2 linked regions of the Spinactinospora alkalitolerans genome follow. The protein of the gene in region 1 interacts with the protein of each later gene in a pairwise test. Links are inferred from orthologs where the notes say so. Each region holds a gene or a part of one and is shown on either strand. Other genes may lie near its edges.

The links. The genes of interacting proteins can lie anywhere in the genome.
Region 2: the proteins of eno (region 1) and rpe interact in binary tests that used the Escherichia coli proteins (3 or more experiments, as listed by UniProt). The link is inferred for Spinactinospora alkalitolerans from one-to-one orthologs.

Annotation. Positions count from the first base shown.
Region 1 is NZ_JACCCC010000001.1:690,763-698,211, reverse strand. What follows is about bases 2,181-5,076. They hold eno (phosphopyruvate hydratase), read right to left. Parts: upstream 4,323-5,076; coding sequence 3,039-4,322; downstream 2,181-3,038. Other genes in these bases: HDA32_RS03330 (sulfite exporter TauE/SafE family protein), read left to right, coding at 4,738-5,076; HDA32_RS03340 (hypothetical protein), read left to right, coding at 2,851-3,042; HDA32_RS03345 (FtsB family cell division protein), read right to left, coding at 2,265-2,630; HDA32_RS03350 (DUF397 domain-containing protein), read left to right, coding at 2,181-2,252. Also shown: HDA32_RS03365 (hypothetical protein), read right to left, coding at 77-430; HDA32_RS03360 (ATP-binding protein), read right to left, coding at 427-939; HDA32_RS03355 (helix-turn-helix domain-containing protein), read left to right, coding at 1,156-2,034; more of HDA32_RS03350, read left to right, coding at 2,043-2,180; more of HDA32_RS03330, read left to right, coding at 5,077-5,682; HDA32_RS03325 (FtsW/RodA/SpoVE family cell cycle protein), read left to right, coding at 5,942-7,390. UniProt on the Escherichia coli protein: Catalyzes the reversible conversion of 2-phosphoglycerate (2-PG) into phosphoenolpyruvate (PEP). It is essential for the degradation of carbohydrates via glycolysis.
Region 2 is NZ_JACCCC010000001.1:4,219,692-4,224,750, forward strand. The notes cover bases 1-2,783. They hold rpe (ribulose-phosphate 3-epimerase), read right to left. Parts: upstream 1,835-2,783; coding sequence 1,166-1,834; downstream 1-1,165. Other genes in these bases: HDA32_RS18680 (phosphatase PAP2 family protein), read right to left, coding at 32-1,033; HDA32_RS18690 (RsmB/NOP family class I SAM-dependent RNA methyltransferase), read right to left, coding at 2,584-2,783. In the rest of the region: more of HDA32_RS18690, read right to left, coding at 2,784-4,017; fmt (methionyl-tRNA formyltransferase), read right to left, coding at 4,226-5,059. UniProt on the Escherichia coli protein: Catalyzes the reversible epimerization of D-ribulose 5-phosphate to D-xylulose 5-phosphate.

The sequences.
Region 1 (7,449 bases):
GGCGGCACGGCCCCTGAGGGGATCGGGGTTCTCGGTGCCGCCGCGCCGGTCTGTGACCGTGTCCGGTGGACTCGGGTCAGGGCGTGAGGCCGAGCAGGGATGACGCCCCGGCGATCACGCCCAGCGGGAGCATGAGCGCGACGGTCTCGACCGCGTGGAAGAGGCCCCGGGTCAGGCCGCGGGTTTCGCGCAGCGAGCGGCGTTTGATCCGCTCGTAGGCGGCGATGTCGATCCCGGTCCGGTTTTCGGCGGTGCCGAAGGGCCGTCCGCTCTCGGTGCGCCCGGTTGCGGCGTGGCACCAGGCGGGCAGTGTGCCGTGGGCTCGCCGGTAGGCCACGCGAGGCGACTCCGCCGTCCAGGACCCGGCAGGGCGGGAGAAGCGGCGGCCGTGCGGGGCGGTGAGGACCTGCCGGACGTGCGCGGCGCTCACGCCGCCACCGCCACCGGGTACGCGGAGAGTTCGGCCCACACCGAGTGGGCCGGGTGGTCGGGTGGGGCAGTCCAGCCGTAGCGGCGGGAGTGCAGGGCGATCAGCGCCAGACCGCGGCCGTGCTCGGTGTCGAACAGGTCGAGGGCGTCCAGGAGGCGCGGCGGGGCCTGCGGGGCGGAGGGGGCACCGGGCCTGGGGCCGAGGTCGAAGACCCACAGGGCCGCGCAGTCGTGCGGGAAGTGGATCGCGGCGACGAGGAAGCCGCCGTCCTCTCCGGAGGCGGAGTGGGTGACGGCGTTGGTGGCCAGCTCGCTGGCCACGAGCTTCAGCGACTCGGCCAGGTCGGAGGAGGTGGCGTAGGGACGGCGGCAGGAGGCCAGACAGCGCACGGCCCAGGTGCGCAGCTCTGCGGGTGCGCCGAGTGTCCCCGGCAGCGCGAGGCGGTCGAACGCCGGCCCCCACGCACAGCCGGGGTGCGCCGGAGTCGGCCGAGGGATAACGTTGGACATGGTTCTGCTCCCTGCTGCTACAGGCGAGTGGGACAAGGCCCTTGGCGAGTGCTTGCACCACCCGCCAAGGGCCGTTTTGTTGCGCGGACCGGCAGTGACCTTCCCGGGAACCCTGCGTGGCCGAGCCGGTACCGCGATAGTTAGAGTGTCACTCTCCGCAAACAAACATGCAAGTCCTATACGAAAAAATATGTGCGAGTCGCATATCATGATCCCATGAAGAAGCAGAAGCCTGGATCGCCGACCGACAGGAACCCCACCGTGGTGCGCTGGCAGTTGTCGCGGGAACTGAAGCGGCTTCGAGGGGATCGAAGTGCCACTGAAGTGGCAAAAGCCATGCGGATGACGACCTCGATCGTCTTCCGTTGGGAGACGGCGGGCTCCGACGGTGTGGTTCCGGCTCCCGGCACGCTTTCCCGGCTACTCGACTACTACGAGGTCAGCGACGAGGAAGCCCACCGCCTCATGGAGCTCCGGCAGGAGGCACGGACGCGCGGCTGGTGGCAGCCTTACGATCTCGACAAGCACTACGGAACCTTGATCGGGCTGGAAGCAAGCGCCATGGAGATTGAGGCGTACGACCCCCAACTCGTCCCTGGATTGCTACAGACCGAGGACTACATGCGCGCCGTCATCAAGGCGACGCGCCCTGACGCGCCCCCTGAGGTTGTCGAGCAGCGAGTCGAAGTCCGCATCCATCGCCAGAAGGCGTGGGAACGCGGCGCCACTGAACTGTGGATCATCATGGGAGAAGCGGCTCTTCGGCAGATGATCGGTGGCCCACCCGTGATGGATGAGCAACTCGCCCGCCTGCTGGACCTGTCCGACCACCCACGCGTCACGCTTCAGGCAGTCCTCTTCTCAGAGGGCGGCCACGCCGGACTCGAAACGAGCGGGTTCCGCGTACTCCGGCTCTCGGAGATCGACCTCACGGCGGTATACGTCGAGGGAAGGACGAGTAATCTCTATCTTGACTCCGACGAAGACGTCGAAGTCTACGAGAAGGTCTTCAACAACCTCCGCGCAACAGCTTCCGGCGCCCAGACCACCCGGTCGCTGATCGCGGACATCCGGCGCGGGATCCAGAGAGGGTGAACGCCTCCATGCTGTCCCAGGAAAAACTCCCCATCCAGGCAGAAGGATTGTGGCGGAAGTCCTCCTACAGCGGAGGCAATGGCGACTGCGTCGAAGTGGCCGACCTCCGTCCCGCCCGCGGCGTCCGTGACTCCAAGCACCCCGATCGGGCCGCGCTCTTCTTCGGCTCCGCCGAGTGGGCCGCCTTCGTCACCGCGGCCAGGGCGCGGGGCCTCTAGGAGGTCCGGAGGTCAGCGCTCCGGGGGTTGGGCCTCGGGGATCTCCTCTGATTCGGTGCCGACCTCGTCGGCCTCCTTGACCGACTTCCACAACTGGGTGAACCAGGGCTCCCGGGGGCCGGTGGCCTCCGGCTGCTCGGCGTCGTCGTCCTCGCCGTCGAGGATGACGTAGGAGCGCTCGCCCGGGTACTGGTAGTGCAGCCGGGTGCGGGCCTCGCGCTCGATCTGGGCGGGGTCCTGCAGCTCCTCGCTGCGCTGCTCCAGCTCCTCCACGTTCTCCCGCATCCGGGCCTGCTCCGCCCGCAACTGCGCGATCTCGGAGCGCTGCGCGATGTACTCGCGCAGCGGGTAGGCGAGGCTGAGCGCGATCACGCACATGACCAGTGCGAGGACCGCGGCGCGGCTGGTCAGCGCCGGCCGGACCCGGCCGGGCGACCTTCCCCCGCCGCTGCCGTAGCGCCTCGGCGGCTCGGCGGCGGCCTGCGTCGTCCGCGTGGTCTTCCTGCCGGTCGGGGTCCCGGCGGAGCCGGCCTTCGGTGCCCTCGCGCTCCCGTTCGGTCCCTTGGGCCCGGCCGCGCTCCTGGCGGAGCCCGCCTTCTTGGCGGAGCCCGCCTTCTTGGACCCGTTCGAGCCCGTGGCCCCCGACGCCTTCCCGGCCGGACCGCCCCGGGCATCGGAGGTCCGCCTCGACGCCGGGGCGCGGCCGGAGGCACCGGAGGCCGAGGACCCCGCCCCCTTCGAACGGCGGGGCCCCTTCGGCTGCTCCGGCACCTTCGGCACGGGTCGCTAGCCCTCCTGCTTGAACCGCGGGAACGCCGTCGCGCCGGCGTAGATGGCGGCGTCGTCGAGCTCCTCCTCGATGCGCAGGAGCTGGTTGTACTTTGCGACGCGCTCGCTGCGGGCCGGGGCGCCGGTCTTGATCTGGCCGGCGTTGGTGGCCACCGCGATGTCGGCGATCGTGGTGTCCTCGGTCTCGCCGGAGCGGTGGCTGATCATCGCGGTGTAGCCGCTGCGCTGGGCCAGGGAGACCGCGTCGAGGGTCTCGGTGAGCGTGCCGATCTGGTTGACCTTGACCAGCAGCGAGTTGGCCGCGCGCTCGATGATGCCGCGCTGGAGGCGTTCGGGGTTGGTGACGAACAGGTCGTCGCCGACGAGCTGGACGCGGTCGCCGATGGCCGTGGTCAGCTTCTTCCACCCCTCCCAGTCTTCCTCGTCGAGCGGGTCCTCGATGGAGACGAGCGGGTAGGAGTCGAGCAGCTCGCCGTAGTAGGCGGCCATCTCCTCGGAGGTGCGGGTCCTGCCCTCGAACTGGTAGGAGCCGTTCTCGTGGAACTCGGTGGCGGCGACGTCCAGGGCGAGCGCGATGTCGCGGCCCGGGGTGTAGCCGGCCTTCTGGACGGCCTCGACGATGAGGTCCAGCGCGGCGCGGTTGCTGTCCAGGTTCGGCGCGAAGCCGCCCTCGTCGCCGACGCCGGTGCCCAGGCCGTGCGCCTTCAGCACCGCCTTGAGCGCCTGGTAGACCTCGGCGCCCCAGCGCACCGCCTCGCGGAAGCTGGCCGCCCCGACCGGGGCGATCATGAACTCCTGGATGTCGACGTTGGTGTCGGCGTGCGCGCCGCCGTTGAGGATGTTCATCATCGGCACCGGCAGCACGTGCGCGTTGGGGCCGCCGATGTAGCGGAACAACTGGAGGCCGGAGCTCTCGGCCGCGGCCTTGGCGACGGCGAGGGAGGCGCCCAGGATCGCGTTGGCGCCAATGCGCGACTTGTCCGGCGTGCCGTCCAGGTCGATCAGCGCGCGGTCGATCAGCCGCTGCTCCTCCGGGCCGTAGCCCAGGAGCTCGTCGGCGACCTCGTCGTTGACCGCGGTGACGGCCTTCTCGACGCCCTTGCCTCCGTAGCGGTCGCCGCCGTCACGCAGCTCCACCGCCTCGAACTGCCCGGTGGACGCGCCGCTGGGGACCGCCGCGCGGGCGGTCGTCCCGTCGTCGAGCAGGACCTCGACCTCGACCGTCGGGTTACCGCGGGAGTCAAGGATCTCCCGCGCCTGCACTGCCTCGATCGACGACAACGTTGTACTCCCTATGTTCTCTCGCGTCGGGTCGTGGCCCGCGCTCGGCCCGGGCCACATTCGGCGGTTGAACGGCACCGCCCCGCACGGCGGGCGCGATCACCCGCGATCGCCGCGCGAACCACCCCAGAGCCTACCGAGCCGGGTGCCGCCGAGTCTCCCCTCCGACCGAAATTGGTTTAGTCCATTTGAAGAAATCCACTGCTGAGCCGCTCGTCGTTCGCCACCGCGCAACGGTCCGGTACCGCGCGCGAGCGTAACGGGGGTCGGCGTGTCGCGGCCGGATGCGGCCGCGCCGACGGGTCCGGCCGGTGGACGGTCGGGGCGAAACCCGGCCCGGGTGATTGGCTTGCCGGACTCCATCATCTACTATTCCCATCAAAGAAGTAGAAATAAGTGGGAAGGCTCCTCTTCGATGCGAACCCTCGTCCTGCTCGGTATCGTCGGCCTGCTCGCTCAGCTCGTCGACGGCAGCCTCGGCATGGGGTACGGCGTCACATCGGCCACGCTGCTGCTGCTCATCGGCGCCAACCCCGCGGCGGCGTCGGCGACCGTCCACATGGCCCAGATCGGTACCACGCTGGCGGCCGGCGTCTCCCACTGGCGGTTCGGCAACGTGGACTGGAGGGTCGTGCGGCGCATCGCGCTGCCGGGCGGCATCGGGGCCTTCCTCGGCGCCGCGTTCCTGAGTTGGCTGTCCACCGAGGCGGCCGGCCCGCTGATGTCGGGCATTCTGCTCGCCCTCGGCGGCTACATCCTGCTGCGCTTCACCGTGTGGGACACCCCGCGGGGCAACCTCGGCAAGCCCGTCCGGAAAAGATTCCTCGCCCCGCTGGGTCTCGCAGCGGGGTTCATCGACTCCACCGGCGGCGGCGGGTGGGGGCCGATCGGCACGCCCGCGCTGCTGGCCGGCGGCCGGATCGAACCGCGCAAGGTCATCGGGTCGATCGACACCAGCGAGTTCGTGGTGGCGCTGGCCTCCAGCCTCGGCTTCGTCATCGGCCTGGGGCTGTCCGGGATCAACCTCGCCTGGGTGGCGGTGCTGCTGATCGGCGGCGTGATCGCCGCCCCGATCGCCGCGTGGGTGGTGCGGCTGCTGCCGCCGCGCATGCTGGGATCGCTGGTGGGCGGTGTCATCGTGCTCACCAACGTGCACGCGATCCTGGGCGGTGACCTGATCGAGCTGCCCGGCGCCGCGCAGGTGGCCGCCTACCTGACGGCCGTCCTGGCCTGGGCCGGCGCCGTCGCCTGGTCGCTGCGCGCCCACCTGGCCGACCGCGAGGCCGAACGCCGCGTCGCCGCCGGGTCCGCGGGGGTCGAGGAGATCGAGGAGCCCTTCCGCGTGGACGTCCGCGACTGACGCCGGAGCACGGGTCCCCGCGCGGGGCGGGACCGGGACGCGAAGGCCCCCGGTCCCGCCCCGCGCCGTTTCCGCTCCCGTTCCGTTCACCTCGTCCCGTTCCGGGTAAACGGAACGGGACGCAGGCGCGTCAACCCATGTGGGGGTTCGCGCCCGAGCACCGCGCGCCCGCGCGGTCGGAGGAACCTGTGGGGACGACGAGGAGGGACGGCCCGGAGCGGACGGGACCGCACGGGCACGGCGCCCCTGGTGGTGGGCGATGGTGAACCGCGCGCCGGCCGACGCCGCGTTTCCGCCGGTCAAACGGCGCAACGCCGAGCTGGCCCTTATGCTCGTGGCCATCGCGCTGTTCGTCGGCGGCTTCGCCTGGGCCGGCCTGGCGCTGACCGGCGGCGTCCCCACGGCGCTGGGCGTGTACTCCGCGACGTTCGGGGCCCTGGCGCTGCTCCTGCACGTGGTGCTGCGCTTCGCCGCGCCGTGGGCCGACCCGCTCGTCCTCCCGCTGGCGCTGGTCCTCAACGGGACGGGCCTGGTCATGGTCTGGGCCCTCAACGCCGACGGGCCGGACGCCGGCACCGAGGTCGACCGCCAACTGCTGTGGACGGCGATCGGGATGACCACGTGCCTGGTCGTGCTGGCCACGGTCCGCCGACCGCGCAGGCTCCAGCGCTACCCCTACCTGATGGCGGCCGCATCGATCCTGCTGATCGCGATCCCCATCGCGCCGTTCATAGGCCTGGAGTTCTACGGCGCCCGGCGCTGGATCGGCTTCGGCGGGCTCACCGTGCAGCCCTCGGAGTTCGCCAAGATCACGCTGGTCCTCTTCCTCGCCTCCTACCTGGTCATGAAGCGCGGTGCCCTGTCGTTCGCGGTGCGGCGGGTGATGGTCGGCCCGGTGAAGGTCTTCAGCCTGCCGCGGATCCAGGACATGGGACCGATGATGGCGGCCTGGGGCCTGGCCATCCTGCTGCTGGTCGGCACCAGGGACCTCGGGACGTCGCTGCTGCTGTTCGGCCTGTTCCTGGCCATGCTCTACGTCGCCACCCAGCGCAAGTCATGGATCGCGATCGGCCTGGCCCTGTTCCTGGCCGGCGCCTACGTCGCCTGGCTGATGTTCTGGCACGTCCAGCAGCGGGTCACCATCTGGCTGGACCCCTTCGACCCGGAGGTCTACCGCGAGGCCGGCGGCAGCCACCAGCTCGTCCAGAGCCTGTTCGCGCTCGCCGACGGCGGCCTGCTCGGCACCGGCTTCGGCGCGGGCCGGGCCCAGTCGATCTTCGCGGCCGACAGCGACCTGATCCTGGTCTCCGTGGGCGAGAAGCTGGGCCTCGCCGGGCTGATGGCGGTCGTCGTGCTGCTGTTCCTGCTGGTGGAACGCTGCTTCCGGCTGGCACTGGCCTCGCCGGAGCTGTTCGTGAAGATGACGGCCGCCGGCCTGGGGTTCCTGTTCGCCTTCCAGGTCTTCGTCGTCCTGGGCGGGGTCACCCGGCTCATCCCCCTCACCGGCATGACCACCCCGTTCATGTCCGCCGGAGGCTCGTCGCTCATGTCGAGCTGGATCATCATCGGCCTGCTGCTGCGGATGAGCGACACGGTGCGCCGCCCGGCTCCCCCGCCCCTCCAGCACGACGAGCACCCCACCGAGGCGATGCGGCTGGGAGGGCGGCCCGAGGACGCGGCCGACCACACGACCGGCCGGCGCCGCTGACCGGTGCCCGACGGCCGGACGCATACCGGGGTTTGGCCGCCGCAGTGCGCGCAGCGCCG
Region 2 (5,059 bases), 3.5 Mb from region 1 along the record:
CCGGGGTCGGCCGGAACGGCGCCCCGCGGCCTCAGTGCGGGACCGGCTCCCCGGCCTCCGCACGGAGCGGGCGGTCGGCCAGGCGGGTCCGGACGAACAGCTCCGGGGCCCCGAAGGCGATCCACAGCGACAGCAGCGCGTGGAGGACGTAGGAGACGAGCAGGCCTGCGGCGCCTCCCGGGACGGGGACCAGCACGTGCAGCACCAGGATCAGCAGGATCCCGGTGCTGCCCGTCACATAGCGCGAGGCGCGGGACACCAGCGATCCCTCCGCGCTGTACCAGCCCCGCGCCGCGAGCAGCGAGAAACCTGCGAGCAGGCCGAACAGCGCCCCGCCGAGCACGAAGACGTGCTGCAGCGTGGCGGTCGCGGCGTCGGGCGGGACCGTCCCGGTCCACCCGCGCGGCGCCGTCCAGCCGCCCCAGACCACCGCCTGCCAGACCGCGGCGGTCACCGGGACCGCCAGGGAGAGGGCGAGCGCGCAGGCGATCTGGGTGCGCAGCGGGCGCGCCCGCCACCACCGCAGCAGTGCGGCCTCGTAGCGCAGCACCAGCCACAGCAGCACGGCGCCGACGACCAGGCCGAGCAGGGTGCCGCTGAAGAAGGCGGCGCCGAGGTGGACGCCTGCCAGGGCGACCAGCACGATGAGCGCGGCGGCCGCGGGGCGGGCCCACCGGCGGTCGGTCTTGAGCCCGACGTAGCCGAGCAGCGTCACCGCGCCCTGCGCCGCACCGGCGGGCGCGCCGAAAGTCGTTCCCGGCACCAGCGGGCTCACCCTGAGGGTGTACCACGAGGGCCGAGGGGCGTGCAGGGCGGTCTTCAGCAGGCCGTTGACCAGTGACCCGCCGGTGAGCAGCAGTGAGAGCCGGGTTCCCCAGCCCGTGCTGACGCACCAGAGCAGCAGCGGCACGGCGACCAGGTAGAGCAGGTCGAACCCGTTCGCGAACAGCGCGGAGAACGGCGGTGCGGACCAGCCGCCGATCTCCTGCAGCCGGCTTACGGCCCCGCTCTCGGCCTCCCAGATCGCTTCCATTCCTCACCTCGCGCATCGTCGGGGCCCGGGACGCGCCTCGGTGGCCTGCCGCCACCCCTCACGGGCAAACCAAGCAGGAGACGAGGATAGTGGATCGACGGTGGCGCCGGTCACGCGCGCCTGGCCGGCGTGCTACCGGCCGACGGCCTGTTCGGCCTGGGCGCGCAGGGCGTCGATCGCGGCGGAGGGGTCCTGCGCCCCGTAGACCGCGGAGCCGGCCACGAACACGTCGGCGCCCGCCTCGGCGCAGCGCTCGATCGTCTCGGCGCTGACGCCGCCGTCGACCTGCAGCCACACGGCGGCGTCGCGGGTGCCGACCAGTTCGCGCGCACGGCGGATCTTCGGCAGCACGACGTCGAGGAACCTCTGCCCGCCGAAGCCCGGCTCGACCGTCATGAGCAGCAGCATGTCGAGCTCGGGCAGGAGGTCGGCGTAGGGGTCGACCGGCGTGGCCGGGTTGAGCGCGAGGCCGGCCCTGGCCCCCTCGGAGCGGATGGTGCGCAGCGTGCGCACCGGCGCCTTGGCCGCCTCGGCGTGGATGGTGACGCTGCCGGCGCCCGCCTCGGCGTAGGCCGGGGCCCAGCGGTCGGGATCCTCGATCATCAGGTGGCAGTCCAGCGGCAGCGCGGCGGCCTTGCGCAGGGATTTCACGATCGGCAGCCCCAACGTCAGGTTCGGCACGAAATGGTTGTCCATGACGTCGACGTGCAGCCAGTCGGCGGAGTCCGCGACCGCCGCGGCCTCATCGGCGAGATGGGCGAAGTCGGCGGAGAGGATGCTGGGTGAGATCTGGATTGCCACGATTCCGAGTCTAGCCAGGCCACCGTGGCCGCCTTCAGCGGCCGAGCCTGAGGCACCCGGCAGGACCTCCAGCGGTCTTCCACCGAGGTTCGCGGAAGCGGGGTCGGGTGGTGGCCGGTGGTCAGGCGGCCAAGGTCCGCTGTGCGGCCTTGCCGGTCGGTCGGGCGACGGGTGGCCTTGAGGGAAAAGCGGCGCCGAGGCCGGTGGCGGGTCCGGGACGGCACGCACGATGTCCGTTTTGCAGTGGTCGTCTCGTCGATCTTGACCTTGAGTTTCAACCTCGACCACCGGGGGTCTTGAAGCCTCAGCCGAAGGAGGGGTCCGCGGTGACCGGGCGATCCTCTCGCGCGGCCGAAGGCCCCCCACAGGGATCACCCCGGCGCCGCGCCACCCACGCCGCCTGCTTGGGCTCCAGGCCACAATCGGGGTTTCGGTGCGCGCCCAAGGCGGCGGGCCGCCGCGCCCGCCGACCTCGGCCACAGGAGTTTGAACCCCGGCCCAAGGACACAACCGCACGCCGCAGCTTTGGGCGCGGGCCGAAACCATGGTGCCGTCCCGCGTCCACGGCGTCGGCGTGCGCTTCGCGCGCGGGAGGACGATTTCCGTCTAGGGGCCTTCGGCCACGCGAGAGAATCGCCCTTCAAACCCACGTCGGCCTTATGGGCCCTGAAAACGTTGCGATAACCCCACAAGGTCAAGATCGGCGAGAAGGGGCGCCGATCCGGGGCGCGCGACTTCCGCGGACCTCGCTAGAGCTTGCGCAGCAGGGCGAGGAACATGGCGTCGGTGCCGTGCCGGTGCGGCCAGAACTGCGCGTGGTCGCCCACCGCGACATCGGGGACCTCGGCGAGGTGGTCGGCCGCGCGGACCGGCTCGGTGTCGGAGCGCTCGGCCCGCACCGCGGCCACGATGTCGCGGGTTTCGGCCAGGTGCGGCGAGCAGGTCACGTAGGCGACGACGCCGCCGGACCGCGCGGCGTCGAGCGCCCGGTGCAGCAGGTCGCGCTGGAGCGGGGCCAGTTCCGCGGCGGTGCCGGGGGTGCGCCGCCAGCGGGCTTCGGGGCGGCGGCGCAGCGCGCCCATGCCGGTGCAGGGCGCGTCGACCAGCACCCGGTCGAAGGCGCCGGCGCGCCAGGCCGGGCGGGTGGAGTCGGCGACCACGGTGCGCGCCGCGTCGCGGACCGACCGTTCCACGGCGCCGGCGACGAGCCGGGCGCGGGCGGGCTGGACCTCCGCGGCCAGCAGCCGGGCGTCGCGCTGACCGGCGAGACCGCCCAGCAGGGCCGCCTTGCCCCCGGGGCCGGCGCACATGTCCAGCCAGCGGGCGTCGGAGCCCTCGACGGCGACCCTGGTCAGCGCGAGCGCGACCATCTGGCTCGCCTCGTCCTGCACCGCGGCGCGCCCCTGGCGCACCGCGCGCAGGGCACCGGGGTCGCCCTCGGGCAGGTAGGCGGCGTGCGGCGAATAGCGGGCCTCGGTCGCGCCGTCGCCGATCAGGTCGGCGACGGCGGCGCGGCCCGGCTTGGCCAGCAGGGTCACGCGGGGGCGTTCGTTGTGCGCGGCGAGCAGGCGCTCGGTCTCGGCGAGATCGCCGTCGGGGGCGTCGCCCAGCGCGGCCGCCAGCGCCTCCGCCATCCAGCGGGGATGGCTGTGCACCACGGCGAGGTGCCCGAGCGGGTCGGCGGCGCGGTCGGGGGCCACGATGGGCAGCCACTCCTCCAGGCCGCGCGCGCTCACCCTGCGCAGCACGGCGTTGGCGAAGCGGGCCCGGTGGTGGCCGACGACCTTGCGGGCGACGTCGACCGTCGCGCTGACGGCCGCGTGCGGCGGGATCTTCGTGGCCAGCAACTGGTGCGCTCCCAGCCGCAGGACCGGCAGGACCTCGGCGTCGACCGAGCGCAGCGACCGATCGACGCAGGCGTCCAGGATCGCGTCATAGGTGCCCTGGCGGCGCAGGGTCCCGTAGGTCAGCTCGGTGGCCAGGGCCGCGTCCCGCCCGGTGACGCCGCGCTCGCGCAGCAGGGACGGCAGCAGCAGGTTGGCGTAGGCGTCCCGGGCGTCCACCGCGCGCAGCACCTCGTAGGCGATCCGGCGCGCCGGGTCCTTGGGGGCCGGCGGCGGCGTGCCGCGGCGCTTGGGTCCGCGGCGTGCGGGGCGGTAGGGGGAACGGGAACGGTCATTCACTCTTGATCTGCCTCACGCCGGGAAACTCGGGCGGCCCGCCTTCCGGCGGCCCCGCATCGAGGGTACAGAGGTCTACAGGTCAGCGGGCCGGTGGCGGGGAGCGGCCCTTCTCCTGCGGCCCCGGCGCCGCGAGCCCGAACCGGCGGTTCCGGCGCCCGCGAGACGCCCGGCCCGGCGGGCTCCCGCACCAACGGGGTCCTGCCGGGGATCAGTCCCGCCCGAGCTCCTCCTCCGCGCCGGGGCGCACGCCGCGGGCCCACTCCACGGCCGACATCGAACGCTTGCCCTGCGGCTGGACGTCGCCGAGTTCCACCGGGTGGGTCGCGGTGCCGACCAGGACCCGCTTCTTGTCGGCCGACAGGCGGCCGGGCGGCAGCGCGGGGGCGTCCGGGGCCGGAAGGACCGGACCGAGCTTGATCCGCGCACCGCGGAAGGTGCTCCACGCCCCGGGAGCGGGGGTGCAGGCGCGCACCAGGCGGTCCACCCGCATCGCCGGGGCTCCGAAGTCGACGCGGGCGTCCTCGGAGGTGAGCTTCGGGGCGATGGAGACCCCGTCGGCACTTTGCGGGCGGGCGGCCAGCTCACCGGACTCGATGCCGTCCAGGGTGCGCACCAGCAGGTCGGCCCCTGAGCGGGCGAGCCGGCCGAGCAGTTCGCCGCTGGTGTCGCGGGGACCGATCGGTTCGGTGAGCACGCCGTAGACCGGGCCGGAGTCCAGGGCCGGCTCGATCCGGAACGTGGCCGCACCGGTCACGTCGTCGCCGTGCAGCACGGCGTGCTGCACCGGGGCCGCCCCGCGCCAGGCCGGCAGCAGCGAGAAGTGCAGGTTGATCCAGCCGTGCCGGGGAACGTCCAGCGCGTCCTGGCGCAGCAGCGCGCCGTAGGCCACGACCGGGCAGCAGTCGGGGGCGAGCTCGCGCAGCCGGTCCAGAAACTCCGGTTCGCCGGCCTTCGCGGGTTTGAGGACCTCCAGCCCCGCTTCGGCCGCCCGCTGCGCGACGGGGCTCACCGAGACCCTGCGGCCGCGCCCCGACGCGGCGTC